2 regions of the Plantibacter sp. PA-3-X8 genome follow, and region 2 is predicted to be linked to the other one. Evidence: predicted binding sites of a transcription regulator. Region 2 holds the regulator's gene; the other holds the start of a gene.

Region 1 (5,274 bases), 690 kb from region 2:
TTGTCGTCACCGTACTGGTAGATACCGATGGTCGCCTCGGTCGGGTCACCGTTCTCGTCGAACGTGATCGGACCGGAGTTGCCGTCGTAGTCGATCTTCTTGCCGTCGGCGATGGCCTTCGCACCCTCTTCGAAGGTGGTCACCTTCTCGCCCTTGTCCTTGCCACCGGACACGGACTGGAGCTGGGCCGCCATGTCGGCGCCCTCGGTCGAGCCGGCCTGCAGCGCCGCGAGGGCGAGCAGGATGACGGCGTCGTAGGATTCAGCCGCGTAGCTGTAGTCCTTCAGCGGCTCGCCACCCTCGTCCTTCACGAACGCCTGGAGGCGGTCGGTGAAGTCACCGAGCTTCGCGGTGTCGAGACCGGGCAGCGTGCCCTTGGCGCCCGTCAGGGTGCCCGGAGCGAAGTCCGCGCTGTAGTCGGCGAGGTTGCCGTCGACGAAGTAGAGCTTGTCCGACGGGAAGCCGGCGAGACCGGGGACGATCGTCTTGGTCTCCTCGAACGCGATGATCGCGATCGCGTCGGGGTTCTCCGCCTTGACCGCGCTGATCTGCGCGTCGAACGAGGTGTCACCGGTGTTGTACGACTGCTCGGCGACCACTTCACCGCCGGCACTCTCGAACGCCTCCTTGGTGAACTTCGCGAGGCCGGTGCCGTACGAGTCGTTCAGGTAGATGATGCCGAGGGTGGCGTTGCCGTCCTCCGCGATCAGGTTCCCGAGGACCTCGCCCTGCAGCACGTCGGACGGCGCCGTCCGCCAGTAGAGACCGTTGTCGTCCCACGTCGTGAAGTCCGCGGAGGTGTTCGCCGGGGAGAACTGGATGACGCCTGCGCCGGTGACTTCGTCGATGAAGAGCTTCGACACACCCGAGGACGCTGCACCGATGATGGCCGTGACGCCCTCGGAGAGCAGACGGGGGACCTCGGTCGCGTACGCCTTGTTGTCGGAGTCACCCGAGTCGCCGAGCGTCAGGTCGATCTTGATGCCGAGGTCGGCGTCGTTGACCTCCTTGACCGCGAGACCGACACCGGCCTCCTCGGGCGGGCCGAGGAACGCGAGGTTACCGGTCTGCGGCAACGCCGTGCCGAGCTTCAGGGTCAGGTCGCCAGCAGGCTTGCTGCTGCTGCCGCTGTCGCCGCTACCACTTGAGGCGCAACCGCTCAGGACCAGCGCGCTGGCTCCGATCAGTGCGATACCACCGAGAACGATGGAACGTGGGCGGGAGCGAGCGGCCGTGGCCTTCGAAAAGACGCTCATGGTACTCCTTGCTTGTCAGAAGAGTGGCAGCTCCAGGGGCTGCCGTTGAGTCAAGTTATCCGCTGCACGTGCGCTGGACAATGTCGTTGACGTTACAAGCGTGTAACACGACCAAATCGTTACCTCAGGAGGGCCTGTTTCGCGCTTTTCCTGCAGTGGTCGCGCGATCAGCGCTGGAATCCGCTGTTCAGACCCGCGTGGAGCGGCGCCGTTCGGCCCCGGCGGCCCGACGACCCCGCGTTGAGGCGACGAGCATGTCGACGGTGAGGATCGCGAGCGCCAGCCACACGAGACCGAAGCCCAACCAGCGCTCCGGCGGCATCGCCTCGTGCAGGACGGCGACACCGACGACGAACTGGATGATCGGTGCGAAGTACTGGATGAAACCCATCCAGGTGAGCGGGAGGCGGCGGGCCGCCGCCGCGAACAGCAGGAGTGGGACGGCGGTGATGACACCGGCGCCGACGAGCAGCAGGGCGTGCCCGACACCCGCGGTGCCGATGGTCAGCCCACCGGTCACGCCGACCGCGATGAGCTGGGCGATCGCGACCGGCATCAGCCACACGGTCTCGAGCGTCAACCCGGACACGGCGTCGACCGAGCCGCCCACGAGTTTCTTGATGTAGCCGTAGAGGCCGAACGAGAAGGCCAGGATGAGGGCGATCCACGGGACGCTGCCGTGCCCGATCGCGAGGACGAGGACCGCGATCACGCTCACGACCACCGCGGCCCACTGGGCCGGACGCAGCCGCTCACGGAGGAAGAAGACGCCGAGGAAGACGGTCACGATCGGGTTGATGAAGTACCCGAGCGACGCCTCGACCACTTGGCCGTTGAGCGCACCGTACACGTAGGTCTGCCAGTTGACGTAGATGAGCGCTCCGGCGAGACCCATCGTCAGGACGATGCGGCGCTGGCGGAGGATGCCGAACAGTCGACGCCAGGAACGGGTCGCCAGGATGAGGACGGCGCAGAAGACGAGGGAGAAGAGGATCCGCCACGCCACGACCTCGAAGGCTCCGGCCGGTGCGAGGGCGATGAAGTAGAGCGGGAGCGCTCCCCAGAGGCAGGAGGCGGCGACCGCCGAGAGCAGTCCGGACCGGCTCCCCTGCTGGGGTACGGCCACACTCGCACGTCGGTCGTCTCCCCCGTCGACGGTGACGGGGTGGATGTCGACGTCGGCTGGATCGCTGGGGTTCTGCACTGGTCCAGGCTAGACCCGCGACTCCCCGCGACACCCTCCGGAAACGGACACAGCCCGAACGGCGAATGCCATTCGGGCTGTTGAGCGGCCTGGGCCGCCGGATCCGTGCGCTGGTGACTAGCGGACGACGACTGCGAGGACGTCGCGCGCGGACAGGACGAGGTAGTCCTCACCGGCGTACTTGACCTCGGTGCCACCGTACTTGGAGTAGATCACCTTGTCGCCGACGGCGACGTCGAGCGGGACGCGGTTGCCGTTGTCGTCGATGCGACCGGGTCCGACCGCCACGACCTCGCCCTCCTGGGGCTTCTCCTTGGCGGTGTCGGGGATGACCAGACCGGAAGCGGTGGTCTGCTCTGCCTCGACCTGCTTGATGACGATGCGATCCTCGAGCGGCTTGATGGAGACCGACACGGTTGACCTCTTTCTTGAAACGAAGACGTGGTTAGCACTCACACTGCGAGAGTGCTGATTCCAGTGTAGGCATCTTCTGGCACTCATGCAATGCGAGTGCCAATCAGCGACTGCTACCGTTGCCGGATGCATTTAGCTCCGCCCGAGGCCCGCTGACCATGGACCGTTCGGAACTCGTCGAACTCCTCACGGCCGACGGCCTCAGGCTCCTCGACGCCCTCCCTCCCTACCCGACGAAGGACGAGGCCGTCCGCCTGGTCGGGCGCCTGCGCAAGGAGGGCCACTCCCCCGAGCTGGTCGCGGCGGTCCTCACGCAGTCGCGGCTCAGGCAGAAGGCCGTCGGGAAGTTCGGACCGTTCGCCGGCCGCATGCTGTTCACCGAGGCCGGGCTCGAACAGGCCACGCGCCTTCCCGTCGCCGCATTGCACGCCGGGCGGTTCGCCCGGGCCGGCCTCACGCGGATCGCCGACCTCGGCAGCGGCATCGGCGCCGACTCGATGGCCATGGCCTCGCTCGACCTGGAGGTCACGGCGGTCGACATCGACGAGGTCACCGCGGCCATCGCCAGCTACAACCTCGCTCCGTTCCCCACGGCGACCGTGCGGAACGCCGCCGCCGAGGACGTCTCCCTCGACGACTTCGACGCGGTCTGGTTCGATCCCGCGCGGCGCACCGCAGGACACGCCGACACCGCGCGGCTGTCGAGTGCCGCCGACTACACCCCGTCCCTCGACCTGGTCTTCGGTGCGGCGACCCGCCTCCCCACAGGCGTCAAGCTCGGGCCCGGATTCGACCGCTCCCTCATCCCCGACGACGCCGAGGCGCAGTGGGTGTCGGTCGACGGACAGCTCGTCGAGATGGCGCTCTGGTTCGGCCCGCTGGCCCGTCCGGATGTCCGACGGTCCGCGCTCCTCCTCGCGGACGGCGTCCACCACGAGTTGCACGCCGAGGCTGACGCCGACGACGCCCCAGTGCGGGAGCTCGGCGACTACGTGCACGAACCCGACGGATCCGTGATCCGGGCCCGACTCATCGGCGACCTCGCCCTCCGGTTGGAGGCCGGCATGCTCGGCCAGGGCATCGCCTACCTGACCTCCGACACCGCGACGAGCTCGCCGTTCGCCACGACCTTCCGGGTCCTCGAACGGCTGCCAATGGACGAGAAGGTCCTCAAGCGCACCATGCGTGATCGCGGGATCGGCGTCCTCGAGATCAAGAAACGCGGCGTCGACGTCGACCCCGCGGCGTTCCGGAAGCGCCTCGCGCTCAAGGGTGACGGCTCGGCCACGATCATCCTCACGAGGATCGCCGGCAAACACAGTGCGCTGCTCGTCGAACGGGTGACGCCGGCCGCCGACGCCTGACCCGACGGCGTCCGCCGGGCCGCAGCGCCTGTGGAGGATCAGGTCGAGACGTAGCCGATGATCACGACGACGCTGTAGACGAGCCAGCCGACCGAGCAGGCGAGGCCGACGAACCCGGTCACGAGGCCGGTGAGGGCGCGACCTCGGCCCTGCGGCTCGCGACGCCTGGCTCCGAACCCGAGCACGATCGCGGCGATCGACAGGGGGAAGCCCCAACCGACGAAGACCGACACGACGAGCCCGACGACACCGGTGATGAGCGACCAGGTGCTCCGCGAGGTCCCGGTCGACGCGGCAGGGGTCTGCGTCTGCGACTGCTGGTACGCGGCGTAGCCACCCTGGCTCGGCGCCTGGTAGACCGCCGTCGGCACCGTCTGGAGATAGGTCGCGTGATCGCCCTGCCAACCCGCCGGAGGCGCCGAGGGGGACGCCCCCTGCTGGGCAGGGTGCGTCGGCGGCGTGACGGGCGCGCCGGCGCCGCGCTGCCAATCCGTGGGCGGCGGGGAGGCCTGACCCTGAGGCTGGTACGGCTGTTGCTGGCCGTAGGGCTGAGGCTGGTACGGCTGCTGCTGGCCCTGCGGCGCGACGCCGGCCTGCTGGGAGGGCTGTGGCGGCTGGTACGGCGACCAGGGCTGCTGGGCCTGGGGCTGGGGCTGCTGCCCCCACGGCTGCTGCGGCTGCCCGTTCGGCTGCTCGGCTTGCGGCGGGCGCGACTGCCCGTCCACCGCACCGTCCTGGTGCTGAGGTCGTCCGTCGGGGTGCTCGTGCTGATCCATCGCCGCTCCTTCGATCCGTGACCGGGTACCGGCCCATCCTATGCGCCGACGTCTGCGCACCCGGTCGACGGCCGCGAGACGGCTCGTCGAGCGGTCAGAGCACCTGGATCTCGGTGACCGGCAGGGTCGAGTCCGCGCCGAAGTCGAGCGACGACGGCTCGTGTCCGGCGGAGATGAGCTGCGCGGCGAGCGCGGCGATCATCGCACCGTTGTCCGTGCACAGCTGCAACGGCGGGATGCGGAGTTCGATCCCGGCCGAG
Region 2 (5,274 bases):
CAGAGCTCTGCACGCCCGGCCGCAGCTCGACCTCGACGTCACCGTCGAGCGCGTGGACGGTGACCTGGCGGCCGAGGATGGCGTCGGTCATCGGGACTTCGAGCGTGCACAACAGGTCGTCGCCGTCGCGGCTGAAGACGTCGTGGTGCTTGACCTTCATCTCGAGGTAGAGGTCGCCGTTCGGGCCGCCGGCCGGGCCGACCTCGCCGCTCCCCGGCATCTGCAGACGCAGACCGGTGTCGACGCCGGCCGGGATGTCGACCGAGACGGTGCGGCGGGCACGGAGCCGACCCTGACCCTGGCAGGTGACGCACGGGGTCGCGATGATCGTGCCGTAGCCGCGGCAGGTGCCGCAGGGCGCCGACGTCATGACGTTGCCGAGCAGCGAGCGGACGGCCCGCTGGATGGAGCCGGTGCCGTGACAGATGTCGCAGGTCACCGGTGAGGTGCCGGGCTGGCAGCAGGAGCCGTTGCAGGTGCTGCAGAGCACGGCGGTGTCGACCTCGAGGTCGCGGTGGGTGCCGAAGATGACCTCGTCGAGGTCGAGCTCGACGCGCAACAAGGCGTCCTCCCCGCGTGCGCGACGGGACTTGGGTCCGCGCTGCTGGCCGCCACCGCCGAAGAAGGTGTCGAAGATGTCGCCGAAGCCGCCGAACCCGGCGTCGCCGCCACCGAACCCACCAGCCTGCGGACCGAGGTCGTACTGCTGGCGCTGCTTGGGGTCGCTCAGCACGTCGTAGGCGTGCGTGACCTCCTTGAACCGTTCCGAGGCGTCGGAACCCGGGTTCACGTCGGGGTGCAGTTCGCGTGCGAGGCGGCGGTACGCCTTCTTGATCTCTTCGGGCGTCGCCTCCTTGGCGACACCGAGTGCTGCGTAGTGGTCGGGGTAGTCAGCCACTGAGGGCCTTTCGTTCGAGGTGCGGAAGGTGTTGGGGGACGCGACGAGGATGCGTCACTCGGCGTCGAGGATGCGCGAGAGGTACCTGGCGACGGCGCGGACCGCAGCCATGTTGCTCGCGTAGTCCATTCTCGTGGGGCCGAGGACGCCGAGCCGGGCGATTTCGCCACCAGAGGAACGGTAGTTCCCGGCGAGGACACTCGTGGTCTCGAGGCCGAACGACGCGTTCTCCCGCCCGATGCTGGCGACCACGCTGTCGCGTTCGGACTCCATCTCACCGAAGAGCCGAAGCAGCACGACCTGCTGCTCGATGGCGTCCAGGACCGGATAGATGCTGCCGGGGAAGTCGTCCTCGGTGCGGGCGAGGTTGGCGGCACCGGCCATGACGAGGCGGTCCTGGCGCTGCGCCGACAGCTGCTCGCGCACCGCGTCGACGATGCGGACGGCCGCCGCGCGATCGAGGTCGGCGATGTCGGCTGGGACGTCGCCGATCGCGTCGTGGGCGTCGAGGAGTGGACGGCCCGCGACCGCCTCGTTGCACAGCGAGCGGAGCCGCGAGATGAGGTCGTCGTCGACCGGGCTCTCCGTCTCGATGAGCCGCTGCTCGACGCGGCCGTTGTCGAGGATGATGACCGCGAGCACACGGTTCGGGGTGACGCTCACCAACTCGAGATGCCGGACGCGTGCCCGGGAGAACATCGGGTACTGGACGAGCGCGACCTGGTTCGTCAGCTGCGAGAGCAGCCGCACCGTGCGGTGCAGGACCTCGTCGAGGTCGCCGGACGCGCCGAGGAAGGTCTCGATCGCCGTCCGTTGGGCGTTGTTCAGCGGACGGCGGTCGGCCAGGTGGTCGACGAACATCCGGTAACCCTTGTCGGTGGGCACCCGGCCGGAAGAGGTGTGGGGAGCTGCGATGAGCTCTTCGTCCTCGAGCTGCGCCATGTCGTTGCGGATGGTGGCTGCGGAGACCCCGAAGGAGTGGCGGTCGACGATCGTCTTGGAACCGACGGGCTCGCGCGAGGCGACGTAGTCCTGCACGATGACGCGGAGCACTTCGAGACCGCGATCCGACACCATCTCGATCTCCTCCCGTCATCCACCTCGGAGCGCCGACCATCAGCACTCGAAGACCCTGACTGCCAATCATATCGTGGCCTCCGCGCGGCCGTCCCTTGCGCGGCCCCGTGCCGCGGGAATACCGTTGGCCGCAGGCGTGGGTCCCTGATGAGCAACACCTGGTGCGATACGCTCAGCTGGACCAATTGAATATCACTCTCCGTGAAAGGTGCGAAGATGTCCGATCCGAACGCTCAGCCGCCCGTCGACCCAGCGAAGGGCGGGTCGGTTCCGCCTGCAGGAGACGGCGCGACGCCCCCTCCTGCAGCTCCGCAGCAGCCGCCCGCAGGCGCCTACCCGCCCCCGCCCGCCGGTGGCTACGCGCCGCCGCCGCCCGCTGCAGGCTCCTACCCGCCGCCGCCCGCAGGCGCCCCGCAGTACCAGCAGCCGTACGCCGCCGCTCAGCCCATGAGCCCGTCGGACGAGAAGCTCTGGTCGACGCTCATCCACATCGGTGGGATCTTCTTCGGATTCATCCCCCCGCTGATCGGCTACCTGGTCCTCAAGGACCGCGGCCCGTTCATCAAGGCGCACACGCTCACCGCGCTGAACTTCCAGCTGACGATGCTGATCGCGCTCGTGGTCGGCTCGATCCTGACGATCGTCGTCGTGGGTCTGTTCATCATCATCGCCGTCTACGTCGTGGTGATCGTGTTCAGCATCATCGCCGCGATCAAGGCGAACAAGGGCGAGCTGTACAGCTACCCGCTCACGATCCAGTTCATCAAGGCCTGATCCGTCGAGTCGCACGAGAACAGCCCCGTCCGGTCCGCCGGGCGGGGCTGTTCTGCGCCTCGGGCAGGGTCAGTCGCCGACCAGACGGCGGACGACCGCGTCGGCGAGGAGCCGTCCGCGGCGCGTGAGCTCCAGCCGTCCGAGCAGGGCCTGCCGTGCGTCGACCAGTTCCTCGGCGATGAGCCCGGCGACGGCCGTGCGAGCCTCGGGTGCGAGCGTCCGGATCGGGATGCCGTCCCGCGTGCGGGTGAGCAGCAGGATGCGTTCGAGTTCCCGCGTCTCGTCGTCCAGGGTCTCCCGGCCGGCGGCCGGCGACTCCCCCGCCGCGATCCGCTGGGCGTACGCCGCCGGGTGCTTGACGTTCCACCAGCGCACCCCGCCGACGTGACTGTGCGAGCCCGGGCCGACACCCCACCAGTCCTCGCCGGTCCAGTAGGAGAGGTTGTGCCGGGAGCGGTGCGTGTCGTCCGTCGCCCAGTTGCTGACCTCGTACCAGCCGTAGCCGGCCTCGGTGAGGAGATCGTCGGCAAGCTCGTACATGTCGGCCTGCAGGTCTTCGTCGGGGGTCCCCACCACGCCCGAGCGGATCTGGCGCGCGAGTTTCGTTCCGGGTTCGACGATGAGCGAATAAGCCGACACGTGGTCCGGTGCGCAGGCGATCGCCGTCTCGAGTGAGACGCGCCAGTCTGCCAGGGTCTCCCCCGGCGTCCCGTAGATGAGGTCCAGGCTGACGCCGAGGCCGGCCTCGCGAGCCCACTGCACGACGAGCGGCACCCGAGCCGGATCGTGCGTGCGCTCGAGGGTGGCGAGCACGCTCGGCACGGCGGACTGCATCCCGAAGGACACCCGGGTGAATCCGGCTTCGGCGAGCGTGCGGAGGTAGGTGGCGTCGACGGAGTCGGGGTTGGCCTCGGTCGTCACTTCAGCGCCGGGAGCGAGGTCGAAGTTGTCCGTCACGCCTCGGAGCATGCGGACCAGGTCGTCAGCGGGGAGGAGGGTCGGCGTCCCGCCACCGAAGAACACGGTCGAGACCGGACGGTCGGGGACGGTCGATGACGCCAGGACGGACTTGCCGAAGCGGAGTTCCGCGACCGCCTCGTCGGCGTAGTCAGACTGCTTCGCGCCGCGGAGCTCGGTCGCCGTGTAGGTGTTGAAGTCGCAGTAGCCGCATCGGACCCGGCAGAACGGCACGTGGAGGTACACCCCGAAATTGCGCTCGTGGGCACCGACGGCCGCCGTCTCCGGGAGGAGTCCGTCGGACGGGGCCGGATCGGCGAGTGGGAGGGCGCTCGGCACGGTCCGTCGCTCAGACGCCGCGCGACGGCAGGAGTGCGCGGAGGTAGGCGTCGTTCATGGTCTTGCGGCGGCGCTTGGAGCCGACGAGCTTCGCGGCACCCTTCGTCGGGCGGAAGAACGAGCGCACGACGATCCAGACGGAGTCGTCCTCGCGCTGCTCGATCGTGAAGGACTGCTCGCCGCTCTCCGGATCGCCCTCCATTGTGCCGATGGCCAGGCTCACGTGACCCGGCTCCTCGGTGACGGAGATGACGCGATGCGGCCCGACGAGCGGTTCCCCGCCGACGGTGCCGGCGAAGACGACCGTCGTGCCCGGCGTGATGAACGGCGTGCCGTCCTCGGCGAAGCGTTGCTCCTCGTGCGTCTCGATGGGTTCCAGCGGCGTACCGTCCTCGGCGAAGGCGATGCCGCCGTACTGCACGCCCGTGCCGGGGTGCACCTCGGAGATCTCCACGCCGCTCGAGCGGTGCAGTCCCCAGGTGAGGAGGGCGCTGCTCGCGAGGGCGAACCGCTCCTCACCGCTCCCGAGGCGGAACTCGTCCTCCGACGGCACGTAGCCTTCCGGCGGGTACTGCATGAGGTCGGCGCGCTGGGTGGCACCGACGGCCGCGTAGTCGACCGCCTCGTCCTCGAACGAACTGCGTCGTGCGTTCACTTCTTGTCCTTCGTCTCCACGTCCCCGGAGAGCGCTGCGATGAACGCTTCCTGAGGCACCTCGACCTTGCCGACCATCTTCATCCGCTTCTTGCCCTCCTTCTGCTTCTCGAGGAGCTTGCGCTTACGGGTGATGTCACCGCCGTAGCACTTGGCCAGGACGTCCTTGCGCATGGCACGGACCGACTCGCGGGCGATGATCCGCGCACCGATGGCGGCCTGGATCGGCACCTCGAACTGCTGGCGCGGGATGAGCTTCTTCAGCCGCTCGGTCATGAGCACGCCATAGGCGTACGCCTTCTCGCGGTGGACGATGGCGCTGAACGCGTCGACCTGGTCGCCCTGCAGCAGGATGTCGACCTTCACGAGATCGGCGGCCTGCTGACCGGAGGGCTCGTAGTCGAGCGACGCGTACCCCTGCGTGCGGCTCTTCAGGTGGTCGAAGAAGTCGAAGACGATCTCACCGAGCGGCATCGTGTACCGCAGTTCGACGCGATCCTCGCCGAGGTACTCCATGCCGAGCAGCGCACCTCGACGGCTCTGGCAGAGCTCCATGATGGTGCCCACGTAGTCCT

Evidence for each region. The regulator HrcA, encoded in region 2, represses chaperone genes, less so after heat shock. The targets are predictions, from matches to a motif close to TTNGCACTCGNNNNNNNCGAGTGCNAA.
Region 1: the regulator HrcA is predicted to act here: its motif matches at 2,951-2,977, upstream of groES (co-chaperone GroES).

The regions. Positions count from the first base shown of each region.
Region 1 is NZ_CP033107.1:1,999,190-2,004,463, reverse strand. Features, by position in the region: gene EAO79_RS09530 (ABC transporter substrate-binding protein) at 1-1,256, opposite strand, end outside; gene rarD (EamA family transporter RarD) at 1,444-2,382, opposite strand; gene groES (co-chaperone GroES) at 2,578-2,874, opposite strand; gene EAO79_RS09515 (class I SAM-dependent methyltransferase) at 3,033-4,238, shown strand; gene EAO79_RS09510 (DUF4190 domain-containing protein) at 4,277-5,014, opposite strand; gene tsaD (tRNA (adenosine(37)-N6)-threonylcarbamoyltransferase complex transferase subunit TsaD) at 5,109-5,274, opposite strand, start outside.
Region 2 is NZ_CP033107.1:2,687,422-2,692,695, reverse strand. Features, by position in the region: gene dnaJ (molecular chaperone DnaJ) at 1-898, opposite strand, end outside; gene hrcA (heat-inducible transcriptional repressor HrcA) at 953-1,975, opposite strand; gene EAO79_RS19410 (DUF4870 domain-containing protein) at 2,192-2,749, shown strand; gene hemW (radical SAM family heme chaperone HemW) at 2,819-4,045, opposite strand; gene EAO79_RS12735 (DUF1990 family protein) at 4,056-4,700, opposite strand; gene lepA (translation elongation factor 4) at 4,697-5,274, opposite strand, start outside.